2 regions of the Pseudarthrobacter sp. NS4 genome follow, and region 2 is predicted to be linked to the other one. Evidence: predicted binding sites of a transcription regulator. Region 2 holds the regulator's gene; the other holds the start of a gene.
What was found. Region 2 encodes HspR, which represses chaperone genes until heat shock. Its sites were predicted from a motif close to AAGTTGAGTCNNNNNGACTCAACTT; they were not measured.

Region 1: a site for HspR is predicted at 1,242-1,266, ahead of clpB (ATP-dependent chaperone ClpB). Genes of this name have one in related genera too.

Annotation. Positions count from the first base shown of each region.
Region 1 is NZ_CP103288.1:4,007,315-4,015,137, forward strand. It holds gene clpB (ATP-dependent chaperone ClpB) at 1-1,212, opposite strand, end outside; gene NXY83_RS18845 (YciI family protein) at 1,448-1,783, shown strand; gene NXY83_RS18850 (sulfate/molybdate ABC transporter ATP-binding protein) at 1,793-2,851, opposite strand; gene NXY83_RS18855 (ABC transporter permease) at 2,848-3,714, opposite strand; gene modA (molybdate ABC transporter substrate-binding protein) at 3,752-4,540, opposite strand; gene NXY83_RS18865 (TOBE domain-containing protein) at 4,537-4,947, opposite strand; gene NXY83_RS18870 (DUF4031 domain-containing protein) at 5,064-5,933, shown strand; gene NXY83_RS18875 (2-phosphosulfolactate phosphatase) at 5,930-6,751, shown strand; gene NXY83_RS18880 (VOC family protein) at 6,800-7,186, shown strand; gene NXY83_RS18885 (YccF domain-containing protein) at 7,209-7,610, opposite strand; gene NXY83_RS18890 (phosphoribosylanthranilate isomerase) at 7,707-7,823, opposite strand, start outside.
Region 2 is NZ_CP103288.1:4,108,432-4,116,254, reverse strand. It holds partial or broken gene NXY83_RS19335 (carbohydrate ABC transporter permease) at 1-750, shown strand, start outside; gene NXY83_RS19330 (hypothetical protein) at 884-1,174, shown strand; gene dnaK (molecular chaperone DnaK) at 1,437-3,314, shown strand; gene NXY83_RS19320 (nucleotide exchange factor GrpE) at 3,317-4,006, shown strand; gene NXY83_RS19315 (DnaJ C-terminal domain-containing protein) at 4,088-5,059, shown strand; gene NXY83_RS19310 (heat shock protein transcriptional repressor HspR) at 5,075-5,500, shown strand; gene NXY83_RS19305 (hypothetical protein) at 5,674-6,060, shown strand; gene NXY83_RS19300 (class I SAM-dependent methyltransferase) at 6,113-6,907, opposite strand; gene NXY83_RS19295 (LuxR C-terminal-related transcriptional regulator) at 7,038-7,823, shown strand, end outside.

The DNA of each region.
Region 1 (7,823 bases), 100 kb from region 2:
CATGCGAAGCCGGGACGCGGCCTCGTCCACCAGGTCGATGGCCTTGTCCGGGAGCTGGCGGCCGGAGATGTAGCGGTTGGAGAGCGTCGCGGCCGCCACGAGGGCCGAGTCCGCGATGGTGACCTTATGGTGCGCCTCGTAGCGCTCCTTGAGGCCCCGAAGGATACCGATGGTGTCCTCCACGCTGGGCTCGCCCACGTACACCTGCTGGAAACGGCGTTCGAGCGCAGGATCCTTTTCGATGTTTTCACGGTATTCGTCCAGCGTGGTGGCGCCGATCAGCCGCAGCTCGCCGCGGGCCAGCATGGGCTTGAGCATGTTGCCCGCGTCCATGGAGGAGTCGCCGGTTGCACCTGCACCCACCACGGTGTGGATCTCGTCGATGAAGGTGACGATCTGGCCTTCGGAGTTCTTGATCTCCTCCAGCACAGCCTTCAGCCGCTCTTCGAACTCACCGCGGTACTTGGCGCCGGCCACCATGGACGCGAGGTCCAGGGCGATCAGGGTCTTGCCGCGGAGGCTTTCCGGCACGTCCCCGGCCACGATGCGCTGCGCCAGTCCTTCGACGACGGCGGTCTTGCCCACGCCGGGCTCGCCGATGATCACGGGGTTGTTCTTGGTGCGGCGGCTCAGGACCTGCACGATGCGCCGGATTTCAGTGTCGCGGCCAATCACCGGGTCCAGCTTTCCGGACCGCGCCATGGCGGTGAGGTCCGTGCCGAACTTCTCCAGGGACTGGAAGGTGTTCTCCGGGTCCGGACTGGTGACCTTCCGGTCGCCGCGGACACCCGGCAGGGCGGCGAGCAGCGCCTCATGGGAGGCACCGGCGTCGCGCAGTGAACGGCCGGCGGCGTCGCTTCCGGAGGAGAGCCCCAGGAGCAGGACCTCGGTGGAGACGAAGGTGTCACCCAGCCTGTCGGCCTCTTCCTTGGCGTTCTGGATGGCCTGCAGGGCGGGGCGGGAGAGCTGGGCCTGCTGGCTGGACCCGCCGGAGGTGGCGGGAAGTGCCTTGATGGCGCTGCTCGCCTGGACACTGACGGCGTCCGGGTCGGCTCCGGTGGCCCGCAGCAGTGCCACGGCAACGCCTTCTCGCTGGTCCATCAGCGCCTTGAGCAGGTGGGCGGGTTCCACCTGCGGGTTACCGGCCGTGGAGGCGTTCATGGCCGCAGCCGAAAGAGCCTCCTGGCTCTTGGTAGTGAATTTGACGTCCAAAGGGAGCTCCTTTCAGGGGCAGTTTGTCTAAGTTGAGTCTACTACGCTCAACTTTGGATTGGGACGGTTTATTTCCCGATTCGGGCACCTGTTTGCCCACGGCGAACGGTCCCCCACGTCCTGCGATGTTTCCCAGGGGCGGCGCGGGGCTGTTCCCTTGGCTGCACAATGCCTTTAGGATCAGGCGTGTGACCGGGGAGGACGGCTCCTCCTGCAGACTCGAGACAGGACAGGCATGAAAAAGTTTGTTGTTCTCTACATCGCACCGCAGTCCGCCCAGGAACAGATGCAGGAAAGCACGCCCGAAGCTGCCCAGGAGGGCATGAAGGCCTGGATGGAGTGGGCCGGCCGTGCGGGTGACGGGCTTGTGGACATGGGCAAGCCGCTGGGCGCCGGCCGGGAAATCACAGCCACAGGAACCTCGGATGCCACCAACGGAGTTGCCGGCTACGCCCTCGTCCAGGCGGAGGATCTTGAGGCCGCCCAGGCCCTGTTCGACGGCCACCCGCATCTCATGATGCCGGGCGCCACCATCCAGGTGTACGAATCCCTGGATTTGCCGGGGATGTAGCCCAGGACCTCAGCTCCCGTAAACCGACACCGCGGCGGCTTTGACCACAAAGTGCACCGTCATGCCGGGTACCAGGCCCAGGTCCGCCGAGGCTGCGGGCGTGATGTCCGCGGCGAGCCCGTCCGCCCGGACCCGGATCAGGTCACCGTGGGGTTCCAGTTCGGTGATGCACACCGGGAAGGAGTTGCGGGGACTGCCGTGCGCATCGCTGAGAAACACTGAAACGGCCGACGGCGGGAACACCGCCACGCCTGGCAGGCTGTCCCCGCCAGATTCGCCGGGGTCCTCGAAATGGCCCGCAATCTCCCGGCCCCGGCTTGTCAGGATCCCGTTTCCAGTCAACGTTCCCGGGACGAAGTTCAGCCCGGCCAGCCCGGCAGCAAAAGAGCTCCTGGGCCGCTGCAGTACTGCACGGGTGGTGCCTTCCTCCACAATCCGGCCTCCCTCCAGGATGGCCACCCTGTCCGCAAGCATCAGCGCATCGAGCACGTCGTGGGTGATGATGATGGCCTGCCGCCCGGCGAGGACCCGCTTAAGCAGCCGCCGGAGCAGCGGTGCGGAGTGGATGTCCAGTGCGGCCAGGGGTTCATCCAGCAGGAGCAGATCCGGTTCGGCCGCGAGCGCGCGTGCCACCGCAACCCGCTGCGCCTGCCCGCCGGAGAGCTCTGCAGGACGCCGTGCCGCCAGGTCACCGGCTTCCACTTCCGCAAGCCAATGCATGGCCCGGCTGTCCGCAAGGCGCTTGGGGGTCCCTGTGCTGCGCGGCCCAAAGGCCACATTTTCCAAGGCGCTAAGGTGGGGAAACAGCAGGGGTTCCTGGGCGAGCAGGGCCGTGCCCCGGCGGTGCGGGGGTACCCATGTATGCCTGGCTGTGTGCAACTGGAAGAGCGTGCGGCCGTTGAGTTCCGCCCGGCCACTGTCCGGTTTGAGCAGTCCGGCGATGCTGGACAGCAGCGTGGATTTGCCCGCCCCGTTCGGCCCCATGACTGCGACGGTCTCCGCGGGTCCCACGGTGAGGGCCACGTCGAAACCCCGCTCAGCCACGGCCGCCTGGAAGGAAAATGTCACGGGACGTTCGCTCCTGCCGCCGCTGCCGCCGTCGTCCGCTTCCCGGAGGCCTGGCGGCCAGACCGGCCGCCGCCGGGACGCCGGTAGGCGAGTGCTACCACGGCAACGGCCACGGCAACCAGGACCAGGGACAGCGCGACGGCGGCGTCCGGGTCCGTTTCCCGCTGCAGGTAGATTTCCAGCGGCAGGGTCCGGGTCACCCCCTGCAGGCTGCCCGCGAAGGTGAGTGTGGCGCCGAACTCGCCCAGGCTGCGGGCAAAGGCCAGGACCGCTCCGGACGCCAATCCCGGGAGCATCAGCGGCAGGGTAACGCGGCGGAAGACGACCCCCGGTGGTGCGCCGAGCGTGGCCGCTACTGCCTCGTACCGGGAGCCGCCCGTCCGCAGCGCGCCCTCCAGGCTGACGACAAGGAACGGCAGCGCCACGAATGTCTGGGCCAGGACCACAGCCGTGGTGGAGAAGGCGATCTGCAGTCCCAGCACCTCCATGGCCCCGCCCAGCAGGCCCTGCCGGCCAAAGGTATAGAGCAGCGCGATGCCGCCCACCACTGGCGGCAGCACCAGCGGGAGCAGCACCAATGAGCGCAGGAGCCCCTGCAGCGGAAACCTTCCGCGCGCCAGGACCAGGGCGAGCGGCACACCCAGCACGATGCACAGCACCGTACTGGCGGCCGATGTGCGGAGGCTCAGGCCGAGGGCCGAAAGCGCCGATTCTGAGGTAACCAATGGAAGGAAGTTGGCCCAGTTGACCCTGGCCACAATGGCCAGCAGCGGGAGGACAACCACCAGGGCGGCCAGGACTGCCAGGGCGTAGAGCCAGCCCGGAACCCCGGTGTAAGCCTCGCGTGCCCTTGTTCCGTTCATCGCTTGCACGCACCGCGCGGGGGCACTGCGGCGCCTGTCACTTCGTGCCCGGCCCGAAGCCGGCCCGTGCCAGCACCTGCCGGCCTTCGTGGCTGCTCACCAGGTCCAGGAAGGCCCCGGTCGCAGCGTTGTTCCTGCTGCCCGCCAGCGCCGCGATGGGATAGCTGTTCACCGCTTCGGCCGCTTCCGGGAACGGGATGTTTTCCACCTTGTCCCCGGCGGACCGCACATCCGTCACGTAGACCAGCCCGGCGTCGGCTTCTCCGGAGATGACCTTGCCCAGCACGTCGGTGACCGAGTTCTCCTCGCTGACGGGGCTGAGGACAGTGCCCTGCCTTTCCGCGACGGTGGCGGCCGCCGCGCCGCAGGGGACCTGCCTGGCGCACGTCACCAGGCGCGTCCCGGCCCTGGTGAGGTCGGCGAAGGAGCCGATGCGGGCAGGATTGCCCTGCGGGACCGCGATGGCCAGTGTGTTGGTGGCGAAAGTCCGGGGTTCGCCCGCCAGCAGGCCCGCGTCCTCAAGCTTGGCCATGTTCCTGGTGTCGGCGGAGGCGAAGACATCTGCGGGGGCGCCCTGGCTGATCTGGCTCGCCAAATCCGACGAGCCCGCGAAGCTCACAGTGACCTCCGTTCCCGGGTGCTGCGCCTCGAATATGTCAGCCAGTTCCGTGAAGCTGGACTTAAGCGATGCGGCTGCGAAGACCGTGAGGCTGCTCTCCCCGGCAGCACCGTAGCCACCGGCCGGGGCGGCGTTGCTGCCCGCGCAGCCCGCGAGGCTTACCGCGAGCGTTGCCGCTGCCAGCCCTGCCGCAACGTTGACCCTCACAGCACGCCCTTCCCCTGCGGGGTTTCGATAATGACGGTGGTGGCTTTGACTACCGCGGTGGCTATGGACCCAAGCTCCAGCCCCATCTCCCGGACAGCCTCGCTGCTCATCAGGGACACCACGCGGAAGGGCCCGCACTGCAGTTCAACCTGGGCCATCACCTTGTCCGCCGTGATGCCCGTGACCAGGCCGGTAAACCTGTTCCGGGCCGAGCTTCCGGTGCGGTGCGGATCGTCGGGGAGCTGCGCCAGCTTTTGGGCATGCAGGGCGAGTTCAAGGCCGTCCACGGCGAGCCTGCCGGACTCGTCCCTGAGCGGAGTGAGGAAGCCGTTGTCAGTCCAGCGCCGGATGGTATCGTCACTGACACCGAGCAAGCGGGCTGCTTCCGCCACGCGGATGATGGTCATTTCATCACTATAGGGCGCAGGTGCGGCGGAAAGGACACTGTTTGTTCCGCTTTTTCGTTTATGACCGCTTCGGCCTCCGCCGTTGTCGCGGCGCCGGGCAGCACTAGACTTCCTCCATGGCCATCTACATCGACCCGCCACTGTGGCCTGCGCACGGAACGCATTTCTCCCACCTGGTCTCGGATTTATCGCTGGCTGAGTTGCACGCCTTCGCCCAGGAGGCCGGCATTCCGGAGCGGGCTTTCGATGGTGACCACTACGACGTCCCTGAACGCCGCTTGGACGATTTGGTGGCGGCCGGAGCCATTCCGGTGGAAGCGCGGATCCTGGTCCGCAAACTGATCTCCAGCGGCCTGCGGATCCCCGCCCGGCAGCGGAACAAGTCGCTCAAAGTGCCGCTTCAGCTCCGCTGGGATGGCGTTATGCCCGGCCATGACGCGCTGTTCCTCGATCTCCTGGACCGCTGGAGCGAACCGCACCGCCGCTATCACGGCTGCACGCACCTCCTCTCGGTGCTGGAGTCCCTGGACCTGCTGACTGATCCTGCCGACCCGCCGCGCACGGTGCTCCTGGCGGCCTGGTTCCATGATGCTGTCTACCGCGGGATCCCCCGCCAGGATGAGGAGGAGTCCGCACGCTTGGCCGAGGACCGCCTCGCCGCTGCCGGCCTGCCGGACGCTGAAGTGGCTGAGGTTGCCAGGCTGGTCCGATTGACCAGCGACCACCGCCCAGGGGCAGGGGACGACGGCGGCGCCCTCCTTTGCGACGCCGACCTTTCCGTTCTCGGCGGGGAAAGGGACGAATATGTCCGCTACGTCGCGGCCGTCCGGCAGGAATACGCGCACGTCGGCGACGCCGACTTTGCGGCGGGGCGTGCCGCCGTCGTACGCCATCTGCTGGAACTTGACCCGCTCTTCCATAATGAGCGGGCGAAGGAGCTGTGGCTGGATGCCGCGCACCTGAACCTGAAGGGTGAACTGACATGAACGCTCCGCATTCGAACGCCCTGCATGTGTATACCGCGAGCGCGGCGCACCGGCAGCTCCCCTATACGGTGCGCCTGGAGTGGGGGCTCGACGGCGCCAGGACAGTCACGTCGGGCGTTGACCTCGCCGTGGTGGTGGACGTCCTGTCCTTCAGCACGTGCGTCAGCGTTGCCCTGGACCGCGGTGCCCAGGTATTTCCGTATCCATGGAAGGACCCCAGCGCGGAGGACTTTGCCGCCCACGTCCACGCCGAACTCGCCGGTCCCCGCAACGGCGGCGGGCTCAGCCTGTCCCCGGCAAGCCTCCGGGCGGCGGATTCGCTGAAGCGCGTGGTCCTGCCTTCCCCCAATGGTTCCGCGCTGTGCCATCTGCTGGCCGGCGAGGTGCCGCTGGTAGCCGCAGTCTGCCTCCGCAACGCCGCAGCGACGGCGGACTGGGTGGCAGCAAACCTGCCCGAGGACGCGGTGATCGCAGTAGTGGCCGCCGGTGAACGCTGGCCTGACGGCACCCTCCGTCCCGCCGTGGAGGACCAGATCGGAGCAGGCGCTTTCATCGCCGGGCTGGTGGCTGCCGGCAAAGGTGGTTACGAGGCCGGGGACGGCAGGCACGGCTACTCACCGGAGGCCGTCGCGGCGGCCGCCGTCTTCGAAGCCGCGGAGCCGCGCCTCCGCGAGATGCTGCACGGCTGCTCCAGCGGGCGGGAGCTGGCGGGCTCAGGCTATGCGGGCGACATCGATATCGCCGCCGAGCTGGACGACAGCGACGCGGTCGCCATCCTTGTGGACGGCGCCTTCAGCAGCAGCCCGGCACACAGCTGACCTGCGGTTCCTCTTTACGCCCGCGCCCGGCGGTGCAACACTGCTCGGATGAGCCTGCGTATCCAAGCCGTCTGCATCGACTCGACCGAGCCCCGCGTTGCCGCGGACTTCTGGGAGAAGGCACTGGGCTGGCGCCGTACCTTCGACGAGGACGATGAGATTGTGCTGGAGCCGCCGGCCGGCAGCCCGGAGGACGGGGTCTCACCGGATTTGTTGTTCCTCAAGGTGCCGGAACGCAAGGGAGTCAAGAACAGGCTGCACCTGGACCTCCGGCCCCAGGACCAGGACGCCGAGGTGGCCCGGCTCGAGGGACTCGGCGCCAGGCGTGTCTCGGTGGGCCAGGGTCCGGAGGTCACCTGGTTGGTGCTGGCCGATCCGGACGGCAACGAGTTCTGCGTCCTGCGCGCGCTGCGGCCGGACCAACAGGCTGGCTGAAACCTGTCCGGCTACGAATCCGTCAGCGGTATGCGGTGACGAACGGCGCGTTGGTGGGCACGATCTGCTTACCCAGCGGCATCAGGGATACCGGGATCAGCTTCAGGTTGGCGATGGCCAGCGGGATCCCAATGATGGTGAGGGCCATGGCGAATGCCGTGACCACGTGGCCGATGGCGATCCAGACGCCCGCCACCAGCAGCCAGATCACATTGCCCAGCAGCGGGAAGACCCCTGTGCCTCCGGGCTTGTCCACCACCATGCGTCCAAACGGCCACAGCGTGTAGGCGGCAATCCGGAAGGACGCGATGCCCCACGGGATGGTGACGATCAGCAGGCAGCAGATGACCCCGGCCAGGAAGTAGCCAAGCGCTAGCCAAAGCCCGCCGAAAACCAGCCAGATGATGTTGAGCAGTGTCTTCATCCCTCCATTGTGCCCCCAGGCACGGCAATAGAAGGTAGGGGAAGCCCCTGACCAGACCCTGAAACGCTGAAACTCCGGGCCGTAAGCCCTGAGCCGTCAGACTGTGGCGTCCGACTTTGCGGCGTGCACAAAGGCACGGATCCGGGCCAGGTCCTTGACCCCGCGTGATGCTTCCACACCCGAGGACACGTCCACACCCCACGCGTGCGCCAC
Region 2 (7,823 bases):
CGTGGGCTGCGGTAACCGCCCTGAAGAGCGAGACGGGCAGCATCAACTCCCATCAGCTGGATACCGGCCTCCGGATTCACCCTCGATGCCTTTGCGAAAGTACTGCAGAGCGGCAATATCCCCACGTGGACGCTTAACTCGCTCTTTACGTCCGCAGCAATCACGGCCATCACGCTGGTGATTTCGGCATCAGTGGCCTACGCGATTTCGAGGATCGACTTCCGCGGCAAGAGGATGCTCATGGGAGTGATCGTCGCGTCCATCATCATTCCGCCGCCGGTCCTGATCATCCCGCTGTTCCAGCAGATGCAGTCGCTGAACCTGATCGACACGTATTGGGCACTGATCCTGCCGCAGGTGATCCATTCGCCGATGGTGTTCGTGCTCAAGAAGTTCTTCGACCAGGTGCCACGTGAACTTGAGGAAGCGGCACTGATGGACGGTGCAGGCCGGTTGCGGATCTTCATGACCATCGTGCTGCCGCTGTCCCGGCCCATCCTCGCGGCCGTCGCGATCTTCGTGTTCATTGGGGCCTGGAACAACTTCCTGTGGCCGTTCATTGCCACGAACGAGAGCTCGCTGCTGACCCTGCCCGTTGGCCTCCAGACCATCAAGAGTGCCTACGGCATCCAGTACGCGCAGAACATGGCCTCGGCACTGCTAGCCGCCCTGCCCCTCATTGTGGTGTTCCTGTTCTTCCAGCGCCAGATCATCAGGGGTGTGGCAACCACCGGCCTTGCTGGAACGTAGGCCATCCGGACCTTGATTGAGGCGGGATATGAACGGGACGCCACTTCCGGCCTTCGCTCTGTTGGTGAAAATGCCCGCTGGCTAAACTGCGAGTGCGCCCGCATGGACGCGGAACTCAAAGGAGAGATGCCACATGACTGAAAATCGACCCGAGGAGGAGCCCCGCAGGGGAAGCACCGCCCCTGGAATGGAAGGTGAAGGTGGCCAGTACATGGATGGTGACTACGGCGACGCCGGCACCGTGGATACCCCGGCGGAGAGCCTGGAGGCCGGCCAATACCCGGACGGCGATTACGGTGATGCAGGCACCACCGGTTCCGCCAGCCCCGAGGACGCTGGCCGCGAGCGGCTGACGGAGGGCCAGGTGAACACCACCGCCGAAGAGCGCGGCCCCCTGCATGGCGACCCGGACGCCGAACGGTAAGGCGCCCTGACACGACAAGTCCGGCGAAGCAGCCCGGCGGCGGTTCTCCTACAGCGAAACGGGAGAACCGCCGTCGGACGTCCTTAAGCGAAAAAACCTTGCCGGATCAACGAAGTAGAGCATTCGGAACCTGCAATGAATCATAAAGTTGAGCGTACTACGCTCAAGTTTTGTTGACATCGCCGGAGCCCTGAGTAAAGTTGAGTGCAGAACGCTCAATAGTGGGCGCCAGCAAGTTTCCAAGGAAAGAAGGAAGCAACACATGTCACGTGCAGTAGGTATCGACCTCGGAACCACCAACTCCGTCGTCTCCGTTCTCGAAGGTGGCGAGCCCACCGTTATTGCCAACGCCGAGGGTGGCCGCACCACGCCGTCCGTCGTTGCGTTCTCCAAGTCCGGCGAGGTCCTGGTCGGTGAAATCGCCAAGCGCCAGGCCGTCAACAACATCGACCGGACCATCGCCTCGGTCAAGCGCCATATGGGGACTGAGTGGACCGTCAACGTTGACGAGAAGAAGTACACCCCGCAGGAAATCTCCGCGCGCATCCTCATGAAGCTGAAGAACGACGCCGAGTCCTACCTGGGCGAAAAGGTCACCGACGCTGTGATCACCGTTCCCGCATACTTTAACGACGCCGAGCGCCAGGCCACCAAGGAAGCAGGCGAAATCGCGGGCCTCAACGTCCTGCGCATCGTCAACGAGCCCACCGCCGCAGCCCTCGCGTACGGCCTGGACAAGGGCAAGGAAGACGAACTCATCCTGGTCTTCGACCTCGGCGGCGGTACCTTCGACGTCTCCCTGCTGGAAGTCGGCAAGGATGAAGACAACTTCTCCACCATCCAGGTCCGCTCCACCGCCGGTGACAACCGCCTGGGCGGCGACGACTGGGACCAGCGCGTTGTTGACTACCTGCTGAACCAGCTCAAGGTCAAGGGCATCGACCTGTCCAAGGACAAGATCGCCCTGCAGCGCCTCCGCGAAGCTGCCGAGCAGGCCAAGAAGGAATTGTCCTCCTCCACCAGCACCAACGTCTCGCTCCAGTACCTGTCCGTCACCCCCGACGGCCCGGTCCACCTGGACGAGCAGCTGACCCGCGCCAAGTTCCAGGACCTCACGAAGGACCTGCTGGAGCGCACCAAGAAGCCGTTCCACGACGTGATCAAGGAAGCCGGCATCAAGCTCTCTGACATCAACCACATCGTGCTCGTGGGTGGCTCCACCCGTATGCCGGCCGTGTACGAACTGGTCAAGGAGCTCGCCGGCGGCAAGGAGCCCAACAAGGGTGTGAACCCTGATGAGGTTGTGGCCGTTGGTGCAGCCCTGCAGGCCGGTGTCCTGAAGGGTGAGCGCAAGGACGTCCTGCTCATCGATGTCACCCCGCTGTCCCTTGGCATCGAAACCAAGGGTGGCGTGATGACGCACCTGATCGAGCGGAACACTGCCATCCCCACCAAGCGGTCCGAGACCTTCACCACCGCAGACGACAACCAGCCGTCCGTGGCCATCCAGGTCTTCCAGGGTGAGCGTGAGTTCACCCGCGACAACAAGCCGCTGGGCACGTTCGAGCTGACCGGCATCGCGCCGGCCCCGCGCGGCGTCCCGCAGGTTGAGGTCACCTTCGACATCGACGCCAACGGCATCGTGCACGTCTCCGCGAAGGACAAGGGCACCGGCAAGGAACAGTCCATGACCATCACCGGTGGAACCGCCCTCTCCAAGGAAGACATCGACCGCATGGTCCGTGACGCCGAGGAGCACGCAGCAGAGGACAAGGCCCGCCGCGAGGCAACCGACACCCGAAACAGCGCCGAGCAGCTCGCCTACTCCGTGGACAAGCTGATCGCCGACAATGCCGACAAGCTGCCGGAAGAGGTCAAGACCGAGGTCCAGGGCGACGTCGACGACCTCAAGAAGGCGCTCGAAGGCACCGACGACGCCGCAGTGAAGTCCGCTTTCGAGAAGCTGCAGGCATCCCAGACGAAGCTGGGCGAGGCCATCTACGCCCAGGCCGGTTCTCCTGACGGTGCCGGTGCTGCCGGTGCCGAGGGTGCCCCGGGCTCCGCTGGTTCTGACGGTTCCAAGGCTGACGAGGACATCGTGGACGCCGAGATCATCGACGAAGACGAAGCGAAGAAGTAGCCATGCCACACCACGGTAACGAGGAAGAGCACATCTCATCCCCGGGCCAGGAGGGCAAGGGCAACAGCCAGGAACCGGTCATCCGGGACAACCGCAAGGTTGACCCGGTGACCGGCGAGGCCCGGCACCCGGAGGGCGGCCAGTCCGCCCCCGAGGCCGGTGCTGCAGCCCAGGATTCCGATGGTGACGCGCTCGCGCAGGCCGAGGAGATCCTCAACGGCATCGAGGTGCCAGCCGAGGAATCCGTGGCCCAGGGAGTTTCGGCGGGATCAACCGCTGCCGAGGCAGCCGAGCTGAAGAACGACCTGCTCCGGCTGCAGGCCGAGTACGTCAACTACCGCAAGCGCGTTGAACGCGACCGGGCCGTGGCAGGGGAAATGGCCGTCATCGGCGTCCTGAACTCCCTGCTTCCGGTCCTGGACGACGTCGACGCCGCCCGGCAGCACGGAGACCTGACCGACGGCCCCTTCGCCGCGATCGCCACCAAGCTGGAGAACGCGCTGAAGACCTACGGCCTGGTCCGCATCGACGAAACCGGCGTGGAGTTCGATCCCACGATCCACGAAGCCCTGATCCAGCAGCCCGGCGATGACATCGAGGTTGACACCGTCAGCCAGGTGCTCCGCTCAGGCTACAAATCAGGCGAACGCGTCCTGCGCGCAGCACAGGTTATCGTCGCTGTACCTGCTTAGCATTACCCGGTGGTTGAGCTTGTCGAAACCCGGTTTCGACAAGCTCAACCACCGACCCGTAACTTTTGAAAGGAAACGCCATTGGCTAGCCAGGATTGGGTGGACAAGGACTTTTACAAGATCCTTGGTGTTGCCAAGGACGCTTCCGACGCCGATATCAAGAAGGCTTACCGGAAGCTGGCCCGCGAGCACCACCCTGATACCAACTCGGGGAATACTGCTTCCGAAAAGAAGTTCAAGGACATCTCCGAGGCTTACTCCGTGCTCTCGGATCCCGATGAGCGCCAGCAGTATGACGCCATCCGTGCCATGGGTGGCGGTGCCCGCTTCGCTCCCGGCGGTGCCGCCGGCGGCAGTGCCGGGTTCGAGGACATGTTCGGTGGCTTGTTCACCGGTAACACCGGCCGGCACGCGGGCGGGTTCAACCCCGCTTCCGGCGGCATTCCGCCTGAATTCGCGGACCTGTTCGGCGGAGGCTTCGGCCAGACCGGCTTCCAGCGGGGACCGCAGAAGGGGGCGGACCGTACTGCCTCCACCAGCATCTCGTTTTCAGGGGCCATCCGCGGCACCACCATCGGTTTGCGGGAGCCCAGCGGCGAAGTCATCGACGTCCGCGTGCCCGCCGGCATCAAGGACGGCCAGAAGATCCGCGTCCGCGGCAAGGGCCAGCCCGGCCAGGCGGGCAACGGCGACCTCGTGGTCACCGTTTCGGTCAAGCCCCACGAGTTTTACACGCGCGACGGCGACAACCTCCGTATCCACGTCCCCGTCACTTTCCCGGAGGCTGCCCTGGGCGCCGACATTGAGGTGCCTACTATCGACGGCGACAAGGTGCGGGTCCGCGTTCCGGCCGGGACGCCGTCGGGCCGTACTCTACGGGTCAAGGGCAAAGGCGTGAAAACGTCGAAGGCGACCGGTGACCTGCTGGTGACCATCGACGTCGCCGTTCCCAAGAACCTGAACAAGGATGCCGAAGCCGCAGTCAAGGCGTTTGCCGAGGCCACGGCCGGTGCCGATGTCCGAGAGGGCCTGGCCGCCAAGGCCCGGTTGTAGGAGCGGAGGTGTTCTGTGGACATCAGCGCTGACCAGCCCATCTTCGTGATTTCGGTGGCGGCTGAGCTGGCGGACATGCACCCCCAGACGCTCCGACAGTATGACCGGCTGGGCATCGTCTCACCCAGCCGCGCCCCGGGGAAGTCCCGCCGCTACTCCCAGCGGGACGTCAACATGCTCCGCGAGGTGCAGCGGCTCTCGCAGGAGGGCGTCTCGCTGGAAGGGATCAAGCGCATCCTGGAGCTCGAGAACCAGGTGGCTGCCCTGCAACGCCGCGTCTCCGAACTGACTGAGGAACTTATGCGACGCCCGCAGTCCTTCGATTCACGCATTTTCGCCGCAGGCGCGGCCGGCGATGTGGTGAGCCTGGCGCGCGGCCAGCGGCCGCGGCCGAGGTCGCAGGCTGTGGTGCTGTGGCGGCCCCGGGCTATCGGACAGTAGGTGCCGTGAGTACCTGCCGTTTGGTGTCGAACGAAAATAGAGTACCGACTACTCGTGACGGTTCAGCCCCCTGAAACTTGAATGGAACCACCGCTGGATCAGCAGTGGTTCCAAGTTTCTGGGGGTTTTTCCATGTGTGCTTCTCAAAGCAAGGCCAGGCCGTGAGCCCGGGGATGGCTGCGGTGTCCGCGTTCAGCGGCTCCCTCCCCGGCCAGCTCCTGCTCGCCATCGGGCAAACGATCGTGGTGGTGTGCGTCTGTTTCGACATGGTGCGTGCACTGTCGGTCCCGCGGTCGCACCGGCGCTACGTGGCCAGCACCGTCTTCCGGACCCTTGCCATCCCATCGGTCGTCGCCAACGGCGTGACGGTCCTCATCGCCCTGGTGGTGGCGTCCTGGATTGACGTGGTCATGGGCATGTTCGTTCTGGTGGTCATCATCTTCCGGCTGCATCATGACAAGGACGAGGACAACTGGTGGAAGGGCAAGGGCAAGAAGCTCGCCCGCTGGGCGCGCCGGCAGTTCGCCGGCCGGACCGCCGCCGCGCCGGCGATGGGGTAGCGGCGGCCGGACCGGCATCTGGCCGGTGAGCCAGCCCGGAACCAGGCCCTGGTCACTTCAACGCCACAACAAGGAGAGCCTGGAGGGGCACTGCAACTGCTCCGTGCCGGTCCGTGAAGGGACGGAGGACTTCCTCGGCTCCTTCCCGGATTTGGGCATATTGCTCGAGGGAGACCCTGTTCATTAAAGGGGTGCTTTCCACTTCGGCCGAGACAAAATCAGCCGCTGACGTGTATCGGGCTGTCCCGGTGCGGGGATGCAGGTTCTTGATTGTCAGTCCTGCTTCACTAAAGAGTCTGCGCATTCGTCCGGTATCGCCCCAAGCCCAATACGCATCAAGCAGGGACATGGCCTGAGTCCCGGCATGTCTCCCTACCAGCTTCACGAACGCCCCGTAGGCGGGCTGGTCCTCAAGCCGCGCCGGGACCACGGAGGCGATCGTACCGCCGGCAGAGGTGACCCTGCGCATTTCCCTCACAGCAGCCAACGGGTCCGGGAAGAACATCAGCGCCATTTGGCACAGCACGACGTCGAACTCCCCATCGGCAAACGGCAAAGTCCCGGCATCTCCCTGCACCCAAGTGATGCCGGGAGCCGTGCGGGCCGCTACCGTGAGCATGGCCTCATTGATGTCCAGTCCGGTCACATAAGATGGGCCGGCAATATCGGCGGCACGCCGGGCCGCAATACCGGTCCCGCAGCCCACATCAAGAACCCGCTGCCCCGAAGCGACGGGTGCTTCATCCACCAACACATCTGCCCACTCAGCAAACACGGCGGGCACAAAACGCTTTTCATAGACCTCCGCTGCAGCGAGATCGAGATGGAATGCCTCAGATGTTGTCACCCTTATCACCTTTCTGAATAGTCCTTTAAGGTGGCTACTTCAGTCCAGAATCCCGCGCCGCGGTTGAACCGTCATCCGTGCATGCACCTATTTCCAGCCCTTTGGCGGCAGGTGAGCAGTAAAATCAGGAATGGCCTCCGCTGACGAGCACCTGCTCCATGAGGGCCGCTTGGCTCTCGACGCCGGGGATTGGCTTCGTGCCCGTTCACTGTTCACTCTCGCCCTCCAGACCCAGGCAGGGCCCGAAGCGGTGCACGGGTTGGCCAGGTCGGTCGAATGGGATGGGGACTTCGACGCTGCTGTCCGCCTCTATGAGAAGGCGTTCGTGATGTACCGCCGGCAGGGCCAGGTAAGGCTGCCTGCTCTCATTGCGGCCCGTGAATTGAGCTTTCTCTACGGCGCTGTCTATGGGAACAGTGCAGTCGCGGACGGGTGGCTGACAAGGGCAGTCAGCCTGCTCGTTGAAGCCGGCCCGTGTGTGGAGACAGGCTGGGTGCAGCTGGCCGAATGCCTCGTCACGCACGATCCTGCCCGGATGCGGGAAAATGCAGCCGCAGCCCGGGGACTGGGCCGTCGTTTGGCTGACCCTGACCTCGAACTGTGTGCCTGCAGCTATGAGGGGTTGTCGTTGGTGCTTGATGGCCGCGTTGCCGAGGGAATGCGGCTGGTCGATGAAGCGGCAGCCGGGGCGATGAGCGGTGAGGTCAGGGATTACCAGGCCGCCGGCGAAATCTATTGCAAGATGCTCCTGTGCTCCGAGCTAACCCTCGATGTGCAGCGCGCAGAGCAGTGGATGGAAGTCGCTGAGGGATTTCACCATCGCGTCCATGCAGCATGGGTACCCGCCATCTGCAGCATGCATTACGGGGGGATCCTCACGGCTGCCGGCCGCTGGTCTGAGGCTGGGGATCGCTTG